Posidoniimonas polymericola: one gene and its partner. The protein of the gene in region 1 interacts with the protein of each later gene in a pairwise test. Links are inferred from orthologs where the notes say so. Each region holds a gene or a part of one and is shown in the gene's direction. Other genes may lie near its edges.

Region 1 (6,198 bases):
GCCAGCCTCGAGAACGCCCGCGGGTTTCTGCGCGACTGGCTCGACCGCACGCGGGGCATCTACGGCGCGGTGAGCCTGCCGCCGTCGTTCCGCTACGGCGGCGCCGACGACAACTCGACCGGTAGCGTAGCGCTGCGTGAGGTGGTGCTGCCGGTGCTGGCGGAGCGGGGGCTGCCGTTCGCGATGATGATCGGCTCGCAGCTGCAGGTGAATGCGTCGCTCCGCGACGGCGGCGACACGGTCGGCAAGTCGGACGTAGGCTCGGTGCTGACGCTCTGCCGCGACTTCCCGGACAACCGCTTCTTCTGCACGATGCTGGCCCGCGAGAACCAGCACGAGCTGATGGTCGCCGCCCGCAAGTTCGGCAACCTGATGATCTTCGGCTGCTGGTGGTTCCTCAACAACCCGTCGCTGATCGACGAGCTGACGCGGATGCGGATGGAGCTGCTCGGCCCGACCTTCATACCGCAGCACTCCGACGCCCGCGTCCTGGACCAGCTGATCTACAAGTGGGACCACAGCCGCAAGCTGATCGCCACGGTGCTAGCAGACAAGCACGCCGACCTGGCCGCCACGGGCTGGAAGGCGACCGAGGACGAGGTTCGCCGCGACGCCAAGATGCTGCTGCACAGCAACTTCGAGAAGTTTCTCGCCGGCTGACCTCGGGCCTCGGCTGATCATGGGGCCCGGCTGCACCCGGGACCTCTGCTAGCGGTGTAATCTCGCTTGCCCTGCCCTGCCGGGGCGGCTACTCTCCCGCGCCTGTTTCCCTACTCCGTAGGCGCCGAGAGACCGCATGCAGCCCGAGCTCGAAATCCCCACTGGCGCGCGACGGTGCGTGAAGAGTGATCTGCCGCTGAAGGCGGCCGACCACTACTTCTCGCTGGTGCGCGAGGTGCGTGGGGTGCTGCAGCGCGAAGACTACGCCGCCGAGCACTGGCCCGGCCCCCCGGCAGACGACGACCAAGACGTCGTGGCTTGGTGGGAGTCCCGGCCCACCGGGGAAGCGGGCGCCGGCAGGGCGATGGCGCCCAACGACGTGCTGCTCAAGCTGTTCGACCAGTGGGCCGACGACCCGGCCCACGCCGAGGCCCGCTACGTGCTCACGCTGCTGCTGGTCCGCCGGCGGGTGATGCGGATCGAGGCCGACGAGCGGCACGGGCTGTTCGGCGGCCCTCAAACCGAGGCGCCCACCCCGGCCCCAGGGCTGAGGGTCTACTGCACCCGCCGCGACGAGACCTACGACGTGCCCGAGGCGACCCCGAACGCGCAGCGGGCGGCGGCAATCCAGCAGCAACTGTCGAGCCTCCTGGCCGCCTGAGGACCCCCACAGATGAAAACCGCCTCGTCGCTCGCGGCCACCACCGCCAAGAACGCCGCCCTGTACCTCGGCTTCACGCTGATGTTCACGGTGCTGCTGCTGATCACCAGCGGTTGCCGCTCGACCTCTAGCATGCTTTCCAGCTACGCGCCCGGCCCGCCGGCGCCGCAGATCCTCGCCCCAACCGCCACTGCCGACCAGGTGATCGCGGCCGTCAATCAGAACACGGCCCGGATCCGGACCTACCTCAGCAACAACGCGTCGATCTCGGTGCTGGGGCTGCCGAACCTGCCGCTGTTGAGCGGCAACATCGCCTTCGAACAGCCGCAGCGGTTCCGCTTTACCGCTCGGGCGTTGACCGGGCCGGAGGTCGACTTCGGCAGCAACGACGAACGCCTGTGGCTGTGGGCCCGGCAGATGAAGGGGCAGGACGGGCAGTCGCCGCTTTACACGGTGCGGCACGACCAGTACGCAAGCAGCGGCGCCCAGAACATGCTGCCGATCGAACCCCGCTGGATCATCGAGGCGCTCGGCATGGTCACAATCACGCCCGGCGCCGCTCAGCCGCCGATGCCGCGGTCGGACGGCAAGCTCGAGGTGCGGGCCGTGGAGGTTACGCCGCGTGGCCAGCTCACCCGGATCTACGTGATCGACCCCCACGGCTGGGTTACCGAGCAGAGCATCATCGACCAGAACGGCACACTGCTGGCGAGCGCCACGGCCGACCGCTTCCGCTACGAACCGCAGGCGCAGGTCTCGATTCCAGAGGTGGTGACCGTCCGTGTGCCGGCGGCAGACCTTGGGCTGCGGATTGATGTCGGTTCGGCGGTGGTCAACGCGGCGACCGGCGACCCCAACCAGGTCTTCCAGCCGCCGATGATGCAGGGCCACCCGGTGGTGGACCTCGGCGCGACGGCTCCCCAGGGCTTCGGCGCCGCGGGGCCAGCGCAGCCGGCGGCGCCATCCACACAGCAACTCGGCTGGCAGCCGCAGGGGGCGTCGGTCGCGATGGCGGCCGCCGCGCCGACGATGCCGCCGCCCAGCTATATGACGCCGAGCCTGCCGCCGACATCGGCGCCTATTGCAACAGCAGCCCCGCCAGCGTCGCAGCAAGCTGCCCCAACCATGACTCCGGCCGCCCCCCCGCTGAACGCTCCCGTCGCGGCCCCGGCGCCACAGCCCAGCGTCTACCGGCTCCCGCCCGGCGGGACGCCGTTCTAGCGCGCCGATTGGGTGCGTTCGACCTCAAAACGGGGGCTTTCCGGCGGCGGCAGGCCTGGCCCAGACCGCCCAATTGTGCGGCCCCCGCGGGGGACCGGACTTGCAAGCATTGGCGTCGCCTGTTTCACTGCTTAACTTGTCCGGGCCCCACAGCCCGGCCCCGCCCGACAGCCAGGCTCGCCCGGCACGGCGGGCGGTTCAAGATCCCCAGAGCGGCAGACATGCGTGTTGTAATCCTTGGCGCCGGCACAGTCGGCCACAGCGTTGCGGCGATGCTGTGCCGCGAGCGCCACAGCGTGACGGTCGTCGACACCGACGCCGAGCAGATCAAGCACATCAACGAGACGCTCGACGTCCGAGGCCTGGCGGGCAGCGCCTCGCAGTCGAGCGTGCTGTTCCAGGCCGGCATCAGCTCGGTCGATCTCTGTCTGGCGGTGACCGGCGACGACGAGGTGAACCTGGTGTCGGCCAGTATGGCGCGATCGATGGGCGCACGCCGCGTGGTGGCGCGGGTCTACGCCCCGGTGTTCCGCGACCTCAGCACCTTCGACTACCAGCGTCACTTCGGCATCGACCGGCTGCTGAGCCTCGAGCACCTCTCGGCGATGGAGCTGGCTCGGGCGATCCGCCACCCCGGGTCGGTGGTGGTTGAGAACCTGGCCCGCGGCGAGATCGAGGTCAGCGAGGTGACCGCCGCGCCGAAGGCGAAGCTGGTCGGCAAGTCGCTGCGAGAGATCGGCCTCCCCAAGGGGGTGCTGATAGGCTCGATCACGCACGACGGCGAGAGCAAGATCGCCTCGGCCGAGGACGTGATCTCGCCGGGCGACCGGCTGACAGTGATCGGAGCCCGGCAGAGCGTCGAGGACGTCAAGTCCGGCATCTGCGGCGAGCGGGGCGGCAAGACCGGCGTGGTGATTGTCGGCGGCGGCGAGACCGGCCTGCACCTGGCGCGGATCCTGGAGTCGCAGCGGTTCGCGGTGACGCTGCTGGAGATCGACCGCACGCGGTGCGAGTTCCTGGCGACCATGCTCGAGGAAACCACGGTCGTCAACTCCGACGGCACCCGCCGCGCGACGCTTGAGGAGGAGCGGGTCGCCAGCACCGACGTGTTCGTCGCCTGCACGGGTGAGGACGAAGACAACATTATGGCCGCGGTCGAGGCCCGCGACCTCGGCGCCAAGGGCGCGATGGCGATCGTCGGCCGGCCGGACTACGCCCAAGTGGTCGGCAAGCTGGGCATCGACTTCGCGGTCAGCCCCCGCCAGGCGATGGCCAAGCAGATCATGGGCTACCTGACCTCCGGGCCGGTGGTCTCACGGACGCCGCTCGGCGAGGGGGACATTGTCGCGCTCGAAATCGAGGTGCAAAAAAACGCCGCGGTCACCAGAGAGATCATCGCCGCGCTGCACCTGCCCAAGCAGTGCCTGATCGCGGCGATCACGCGGGACGACTACGCGTTTGTGCCGGGGGCCAAGGACCAGCTGCGGACCGGCGACACCATCGTCGCGCTGCTGCACGACCGTGACGCGTCGGAGCTGACGCCGATGTTCGAGAGAGGCGACTGACGCACCCATGAATTACCCAATCGTCCTCCGACTGCTGGGCATGGTTTCCTGGCTGATGGGCGCCACGATGCTCGGCAGCGTGCCCTGGGCGTTCCCGTGGTTCGGCCAGGCCGAGCACATCGAGTGGCAGGGGCTGATCGCCCTGGCCGGTTCGATCGCCGGGTGCGTGGTGCTCGGCGGCGTGTTCCGCTACCTGGGCCGTGGCGCCAATGTCAGCATCTACCGCCGCGAGGCGATGGCCGTGGTGGGGCTGAGCTGGGTGCTGGCGACCGCCCTCGGCGCCCTGCCCTACCTGTTCAGCCACTCGTCGATCGCGTGGGCCGACTACGACTCCGGCCAGCGCCGGCTGATGAATGTCGCCGACTGCCTGTTCGAGTCGCAGTCGGGCTTCAGCACCACCGGCGCCACGGTGCTGACCGACATCGAGGACCCGCTGCTGCTGCCGCGGTGCATCCTGTTCTGGCGTTGCAGCACGCACTTCCTGGGCGGGCTCGGCATCATCGTGCTGTTCGTAGCGGTGCTCGGGCAGGGCTCGGCCGGCAAGGCGCTGATGCGGGCCGAGATCCCGGGCCCCAGCAAGGAGGGCTCGCAGGAACGCATGCAGCACACGGCCTGGACCTTTGCGGCGATCTACTGCGCGCTTAATCTGGTGTTGGCGGTGCTGCTCAAGATCGAGGGCATGAACTGGTTTGACGCCATCTGCCACGCGTTCGGCACCATGGCGACCGGCGGGTTCAGCACCTACAACGCCAGCCTCGGCTACTTCAACAGCGCGGCGATCGACTACACGGTGCTGGTGTTCATGATCATCGCCGGCATGAACTTCACGCTAATCTACCTCGTGACCGTTGGCCGGGGCGCCATCATGCTCCGCGACGTCGAGTGGCGGAGCTACATGGCGATTATCCTCGGCGGCTCGCTCCTGCTGGGGGTGATCTCGGTCTACCTGTACGAGGACTTCGACCGCGAGGGCGTGCTGTCCGATGCGTCCGAGGCCATCTCGGCCGCCCGCTACGTGCCGTTCACGTTCGTGTCGATCCTGACGACCACCGGCTTTGGCACGCACGACTTCGACCAGTGGAACCAGTTCGGCCGGGCGATGCTGTTCCTGCTGATGTTTGTCGGCGGCTGCGCGGGCAGCACCGGCGGCGGCATGAAGGTCATCCGCCACGTGCTGTTCGTCAAGATCCTGCGGCTGGAGATCGAGCACTCGTTCCACCCGAACGTCGTGCGGCACCTGCGGCTGGGCGGCGTGCCGATCCCCGACCCCGAGCTCCGCCGCGCGATCCTGCTGTACTTCGGACTGGTCACTTTCCTGTTCATGTTCAGCTGGATCCTGCTGGTCGGCCTCGAGCCGGACGCCACGTGGACCGAGCACAACCAACCGCTGCAGAACAAGCTCATCGACTCGGCCAGCGCGGTCGCCGCGACGCTCAACAACATCGGCCCGGGGCTCGGCACGGTGGGCGCCACGCAGAACTACTCGGCGTTCAGCTCGTTCGCCAAGCTGCTGTTCGTGCTGCTGATGATGCTCGGCCGGCTCGAGCTGTTCCCCGTGCTGGTACTGGGGATGCCGTCATTCTGGCGGTCGAAGTAGCGTCCGACAGCCGGCGAGCCACGCCCCGGCGGGCGCCGCCCGAAGGGGTTTTGTCCCCCACCGCTCTCCGGGCCACAGTTCTCCCCTGATCCATTAACGCCGTTTCCCCCTGCTATAGCAGCCTCAAACGCCGTGCCCGCCACAAATGGGCTCAGCGGGTATAGTCCGATTTATCGAGCAAACGGGACAAAACCCCCACGCACGACTCCGCCGGCCCCCCCCGGCGGCGGCCAGAGGGCGACGCCCTGCGAGACCATTCCCGTGAGCGCGCAGCACTCCCCCCACCGTCGGCTGTTCCAAGGCGGTCCGCTCCCACGTCGTTCGAGAGCAACCCCTCTATTTGACCGCGCTTGGTGGGCGACTTCTACAAAGAAATTGAAGAACGCCCCGATTCGCCTCGGCGGCGGACTAGCTCCCAATCGCACTGCTGCGGTCGCCTCATCGCAGCTCGGTCGCTTCGGCCTGTTCGGCGGCGCCCGCTTGTCCATCTCAAC
Region 2 (6,204 bases), on another replicon or contig:
CGCGACCAAGGACCGGCTGTACGCGATGGGCCGCGGCGCCGCGGCCGCGACTGCCTCGCCCCCCGCCGGCGCGGCGGAAGTCGGCCCGCCGGTGACCGAGCACAGCGGCGTGTCGGAGATCCCCGATTACCTCCGCGCGTCGGAACGCTCGATGCTGACCCGGCTGCTGCCGGCGATCGCGGCGCTGCTTGTGCTGGGCGTGACGGCGCTGCTCGCGTTCGGACCGGGCGGCTGGATGCGTGACGACGCGCCGGCGGTCGCCAACGCCGGCGACGCCGAAGCGCCGACCGAGCCGCCGCCATTGGCCACGACCCCTGAGGGCGGACCAGCAGAAACCGGCGGTGAGGCCACCGCCAAACCCGACCCCGAGTCGGGCGACACGCCTCTGCCACCACCGATCGATGTCCCCACGAACAATGCCCCCGCGGTCGACAAGCCGGCGGGCGACGACTCGGCTGATGGCGGGCCGTTGAGTGACACGCCCGCGGGGCTGCCGACCAGCGAGCCGCCGGCTCGTGAGTCATCGCCGGCCGACGAGCCGCTCCCCCTCGGCCCGCCCCCGGGTGTGGAGCCGGTGGAGCCGATGGAGTCGCCGGACGACGCGGCCGCTGCCGTGCCGATGGCGTCGTCGGAGCAGCCGACCAGCCCGCTGCCCCAGGACGAGCCGCCGATCCCGGGCGACCCGACCGACGCCGATGGATCTGATAGCCCGATGACCGACGGCCCCGCGGCAATCTCTGACAGCGGCGACGACGGTCCGACCGCCGAACCCGCGGCGCCGCCAGCGCCGGCCGAGCCCGAGCCCCCGCGGCGGCTGGGCCTGGTCTTCTCGCAGGGCGCCGTGCTGCTCCGCAAGGACCCGGACACCGAAAACTGGCGGCGCATCGCCGACCGCAGCGAGGTGATGCCGGGCGACAAACTGTTGTCGCTGCCCACCTACCGCCCCGCCGTGGCGTTTGACTCGGAGGTCGTGCTCGACCTGTTCGACGGCACCCGGCTGGACGCCACCAGCCTCGGCCAGCGCACGCCCGACATCAACCTGGTGTACGGCCGCGTGCTGCTGACCAACATGGGCAAGGCGCCGTCGGAGGTTTCATTCTCCGTGGGTCAGCGCTTCGGGCGGCTGACCCTTGGCGAGGCGTCGTCGCTGGCGGTGGAGGTCAAGCGGCAGTTCCAGCCGGGGGTCGATCCGCGCAAGCAGGCCGCACCCCTGGTGGCCGAGTGCTACGCCCCGGTTGGCGACGTGCAGTGGTCGGGCGACGGCTTCGACGTCAACGCCGACCAGCGCGGCATGTGGCTGATGTCCGACGAGCAGGTCGGCAAGATCCAGGCCTACAACGCCGACCCCGACTGGCTCGACGACCGGGCCAACTCGCAGGTAGCCCGCGAGGCGTCGCCACGGCTGGCGGCGCAGATCCAGGTCGGCCCGCCGGTCTGGACGCAGCTCGCCACGCTCAACAACTCGAAGCGCAAAGAGGAGCGCGCCCTGGCGACGATCTGCGCGGTGCACATCGGACAATTCGACTCTACCATCAAAGCGCTCCGGGACGAGGAGCAGCACCTCTCCTGGACCGACGAGATCGCCGCCCTGCGGTTCGCGATGACCAGCAGCCCGGCGCTCGCCCAGGCGGTGCACGAGGAGCTGCACCGGCAGCGGCCGGTGGAGGTCGCCGAGCAGCTGTGGGAGATGCTCTGCGGGTACAACCTGCAGCAGGTCGGCCGGACGCCGGAAGAGTGGCGGGTCGGCGCCATGCGGACGCTCATCGACCGGCTTTCGAGCGACCAGCTGGACGTCCGCGTGCTGGCCAACAGCAACCTGGAGCAGATCACCGGCCGCCGCCAGGTGTTCAGCCCGACCGGCACGACCGGCGGTCGGGAGACCGCCATCAACCGGCAGCGGGCGCGGCTCGAGGACGGCGATCTGAGCCCCGCGGGGCTGATGAACTCGGCGGAGTAGCCGGCGGCTCAAGACTGCGGCTCCGCGCACAACGACGGACGAGCCCCCGCCGGGCCGCGGGCGGGGGAAGGGCTTCCGCCGGTGTCAAACAGCCCTCGAACGCCTCATTTTCTGTGGTTTCGGCCTGGGGGGCGGCGTTGCGCCACCCCCACGACCGCCCCAAGTTAGCTCGGTTCCGTCTTTTTCTCGCGGCCGCTACAATGAGGCCCTCGGCCGGTTGGGCCGCGCGATCTTATTTGACTGGATTCAGCTAACGTCTCGCTAAGGAATACTCGGTGCAGATTAACGTCACGACCAGGCACGGGCACCTGAATGAAGCGACCCAGGAGAAGTTTGTCACCAAGGCAGAGAAACTGCTCAGATTGTTTGACCGTCTGAGCGCCATCGAGGTCGTGGTGGACCTGAAGGACGCGAACAAGCCGCGGGTAGACGTGAATGTGTCGGCGGAACACAAACACGACTTTGTATCGCACGATCAAGGCGATAATCTAATAGCGGTCTTCGACAGCGCGCTGCACAAGATGGAGCAGCAGCTGCGCCGTTACAAGGACAAGGTACAGACCCGCAACCGGGACGCCTCGGTCAAGCGGATAGAGGACGATACGGCAGCCGGCGAGACGGCCGAGGCGGTCGCGGACGACAGCTTCGACGACAGCGACGACTGATCGCACGCGGCGCCCCGGGCAACGCCGGCGCCCCAATAAAAGCGACCCCCCGCCCAGCCGGCGATGACCTTGTCGGCCGGCCCGGGGCCCCCGGCGGGACGCGGCCAAGGCCGCGGCGCCCCGCTACGAGCCAGACACAGCGCCAGAAAAAGCGTTAAGACACAAGGACACAAGTGACAGATGAAATTTTCTGACTTCATCCGTAAGGAAGCCATCCGGCCCCGCCTCGAGGCCACCGAAAAAGAGGACGTCATCCGCGAGATGGCCACCGCCCTGATGGAGGCCGGCGAGATCGCGGAGGAGAACTTCGACAGCATCGTCCAGGCGATCATGAAGCGTGAGGAGCTCGGCAGCACCGGCATCGGCCGCGGCGTCGCGGTTCCCCACACCAAGCACCCCACCGTCAACAAGCTGTGCGGCGCCGTGGCCGTCAGCGAGGGGGGCGTCGACTTCGAGAGCCTCGACGGCGAGAAGGTCCACCTGCTGTTCCTGCTGGTCTCGCCGCCGGACCGGCCGGGCGACCACCTGCGGGCGCTGGAGAACATCTCGCGGCAGCTCCGCGACGACTCGTTCTGCCGGTTCCTGAAGCAGAGCTCAACCTCCGAGGACATCTGGCAGCTGCTGGAAGAGGCCGACAACAACCAGTTCGGTTCCTAGCCGCCCGCCGCCGACGCCCGACGCCGGGCGTCGCGACGCGTTGTGCAAGGGACGGGCTTTGCGACGAGCATTGCGATGGCCGACGTTCAACAAACCCAGATCGTGTTGGTGCAAAACCCCAACGGGTTGCACATCCGACCGGCCAGCCTCGTCGCGACCGAGGCCATGCGTTACGAGTCACAAATCACGCTTGAGTTAGAGGGATACAAGGTAGACGCCAAGGCCGCCCTGCAGATCATGACGCTGGGCGCCCGCCAAGGATCAACGATCACCGTCGCGGCCAGCGGGGTAGACGCCCCCCAGGCCGTCGAGAAGATCGCCGAGCTGATCGGCGCCTACTACGACAGCGACGACCAAACAGCCACGCAGGATCAGGCGAGCTGAGAGCCGCCGCGGGCACGACCCCGCAGAGCGGACGAGCGACCCAAACAAGCCCGAACCACGGCTGCCAGGCCACGTGAGACACAGCGTCCGCCAAGGGCACTGCGTCTGCTACAGACACAGCGGACCCGCACACAGCGGGCAAAGCGGCGAGAGCGACCGGGCGACCGCCCGGCGGCCCCGCCGATTACTAACACAAGAACTACTGCACACCCTCAGCCAAGAGCCGTCGGCGATCGCCGCGCGGCTCGGGTCTGAGAGCGGCCCCAACCAGCGGCCGCGGTTGCTGCCAGCAACCGGCCGCGCGCCTGCTCTCAGAGGCCCAGGGGCGGCCCCGGCCGTCCCGGCGCGGGGCGGCGCGGGCCGATTGCCCCGCGGCCGCCGCTCGCGGCCCCCGGGGCTGTGCCCGAAAGGGCGCTATGAAACGCCTACAGGGAATCGCCGTTTCGCCTGGCGTCGCCATCGGCGAAGCGATCGTGCTCGACAACGAGGGATTCCGGATCCCCCGGCGGTTCCTTGCGCGCAATGTGGTCCAGCGCGAGCTCACACGCCTGCACGAGGCCATCGCCCGCGTCACCTCCGACATCGAGGAGAGCCGCCAGCGGGTCTCCGAGCAGCTGGGCGACGAGTACGCGTCGATCTTCTCGGCCCACGTGCAGATGCTCAACGACCCCCGGCTCCGCGAGGAGCTGGAGGAGATGATCCGCGACCGGCACTACTCGCCCGAGTACGCCGTGAGCCGCGCCCTGCGGCGGTACGCCAAGGTCTTCCAGTCGCTCAAGGGCGACTACATGGCCGAGCGCGCCAACGACGTCTTCGACATCGAGAAGCGGCTGCTCCACCGCCTGCTCGGCGAGCGGCGTGAGGACCTTGCCAAGATCACCAGCGAGGTGCTGGTGCTCGCCCGCAACCTCACGCCCAGCGAAACGGCGCACATGAACCCGCGGTTCGTCCGCGGCTTCGCCACGGAGGTCGGCGGCCCCGGCAGCCACACCGCGATCGTGGCCGAGGGGCTCGGCATCCCGGCCGTGGTAGGCGTCGGCGCGTTCCTGTCCGACGCGTCCGGCGGCGAGACCGTCATCATCGACGGCGACGAGGGGCTGATCATCCTCCAGCCGGACGAGGAGACACTCGCCCGCTACCGGCACGAGGTCGACCACCAGCGAGACCTGGCCAACCGTCTGACCAGCCTCAAGGACCTGCCGGCCGAGACCACCGACGGCATTCAGGTGCAGCTGCTGGGGAACATCGAGTTCCCCAGCGAGGCGCAGCAGTGCCTGGACCGCGGCGTCAACGGCATCGGCCTGTACCGCACCGAGTTCCTCTACCTGGCCAACAAGGGCGAGCCGACCGAGGAGGAGCACTACCAGGCGTACCGCGACGTCGCCGAGGCGATGGCCGGCTTCCCGGTCGTGATGCGGACGCTCGACCTCGGCGCCGACAAGCTGCCCGCCCTGCCCGACCCGGAGGACGAGCGGAACCCGTTCCTGGGCCTGCGTAGCATCCGCCTGGCGCTCAAACACGTGGACATGTTCCGCACGCAGCTGCGTGCGATCCTGCGGGCGAGCGTCACGAAGAACATCCGCATCATGTTCCCGCTGATCAGCACGCTGATCGAGCTGCGGCGGGCCAAGATGGTGCTGGCCGACGCGATGGAGGACCTCGAGGAGGAGGGCGTGCCGTTCGACCGCGACATCAAGGTCGGCATGATGGTCGAGGTCCCGTCGGCGGTGATGATGATGGACCACTTCTGCGACGAGGTGGACTTCTTCAGCATCGGCACCAACGACCTCGTGCAGTACACGCTGGCGGTCGACCGGAGCAACAAGGACGTCGCCAGCCTGTACACGAGCGCCGACCCGGCGGTGATCAAGCTCATCAAGATGTCGATCGACAGCGCCGACGCGCACGGCAAGCCGATCAGCATGTGCGGCCAGATGAGCGGCAACCCCCTGTACACGATGCTCCTCTTGGGGCTTGGGCTGCGGAGCCTGAGCACCACCCCCGCCGCGGCGCCGGAACTCAAACGGCTGTGCCGCAGCGTCTCGATCCCGGAGTGCGAGGCGGTCGCCCAGCGCGTGCTAGAGATGGAGAGCTCGCGCGACGTCAAGGCGCTGCTCCGCGAAGAACTACTGAAACGCTTGCCAGAACACATCGACTAATAGGCTGCCCGCCGGCGGTCGCCGGCCCCCGTCAGCCGCTTACCAAACACCACACTCAAACTACTCACCGCCATGAAACAAGAAATGCTGATCAACGTCGCGCAGCCGGAAGAATGCCGGATCGCGATCGTTGAGAACGGCGTGCTGGAGGAGCTCTACGTCGAGCGCAGCAGCCAGGACAACTACGTCGGAAACATCTACAAGGGCCGCATCGTCAACCTCGAGCCGAGCATCCAGGCCGCGTTCGTCGACTTCGGCGTCGGACGCAACGGCTTCCTGCACATCTCGGACGTCGAGCCGCAGTACTTCCGCCAGGGGGGCTACGACCCCAGCCTGCCGATCGAGCCCGACGGCAGCCAGGCCGGCCGCTCGTCCGAAGCGG

Evidence for each region.
Region 2: the proteins of trkA (region 1) and Pla123a_RS01550 interact in binary tests that used the Escherichia coli proteins (3 or more experiments, as listed by UniProt). The link is inferred for Posidoniimonas polymericola from one-to-one orthologs.

The regions. Positions count from the first base shown.
Region 1 is NZ_SJPO01000010.1:248,723-254,920, reverse strand. Bases 1,893-4,828 are described here. They hold trkA (Trk system potassium transporter TrkA), read left to right. Parts: upstream 1,893-2,550; coding sequence 2,551-4,107; downstream 4,108-4,828. Other genes in these bases: Pla123a_RS19570 (TrkH family potassium uptake protein), read left to right, coding at 4,115-4,828; Pla123a_RS19580 (hypothetical protein), read left to right, coding at 1,893-2,542. Also shown: Pla123a_RS19590 (glucuronate isomerase), read left to right, coding at 1-660; Pla123a_RS19585 (hypothetical protein), read left to right, coding at 797-1,321; more of Pla123a_RS19580, read left to right, coding at 1,334-1,892; more of Pla123a_RS19570, read left to right, coding at 4,829-5,704. UniProt on the Escherichia coli protein: Part of the constitutive potassium transport systems TrkG and TrkH. May regulate the transport activity of TrkG and TrkH systems. Binds to NAD(+) and NADH.
Region 2 is NZ_SJPO01000001.1:388,434-394,637, reverse strand. What follows is about bases 1,599-4,540. They hold Pla123a_RS01550 (PTS sugar transporter subunit IIA), read left to right. Parts: upstream 1,599-2,802; coding sequence 2,803-3,279; downstream 3,280-4,540. Other genes in these bases: ptsP (phosphoenolpyruvate--protein phosphotransferase), read left to right, coding at 4,080-4,540; Pla123a_RS01545 (HPr family phosphocarrier protein), read left to right, coding at 3,355-3,663; hpf (ribosome hibernation-promoting factor, HPF/YfiA family), read left to right, coding at 2,233-2,622; Pla123a_RS01560 (hypothetical protein), read left to right, coding at 1,599-1,957. Outside these bases: more of Pla123a_RS01560, read left to right, coding at 1-1,598; more of ptsP, read left to right, coding at 4,541-5,822; Pla123a_RS01535 (Rne/Rng family ribonuclease), read left to right, coding at 5,895-6,204. UniProt on the Escherichia coli protein: Seems to have a role in regulating nitrogen assimilation.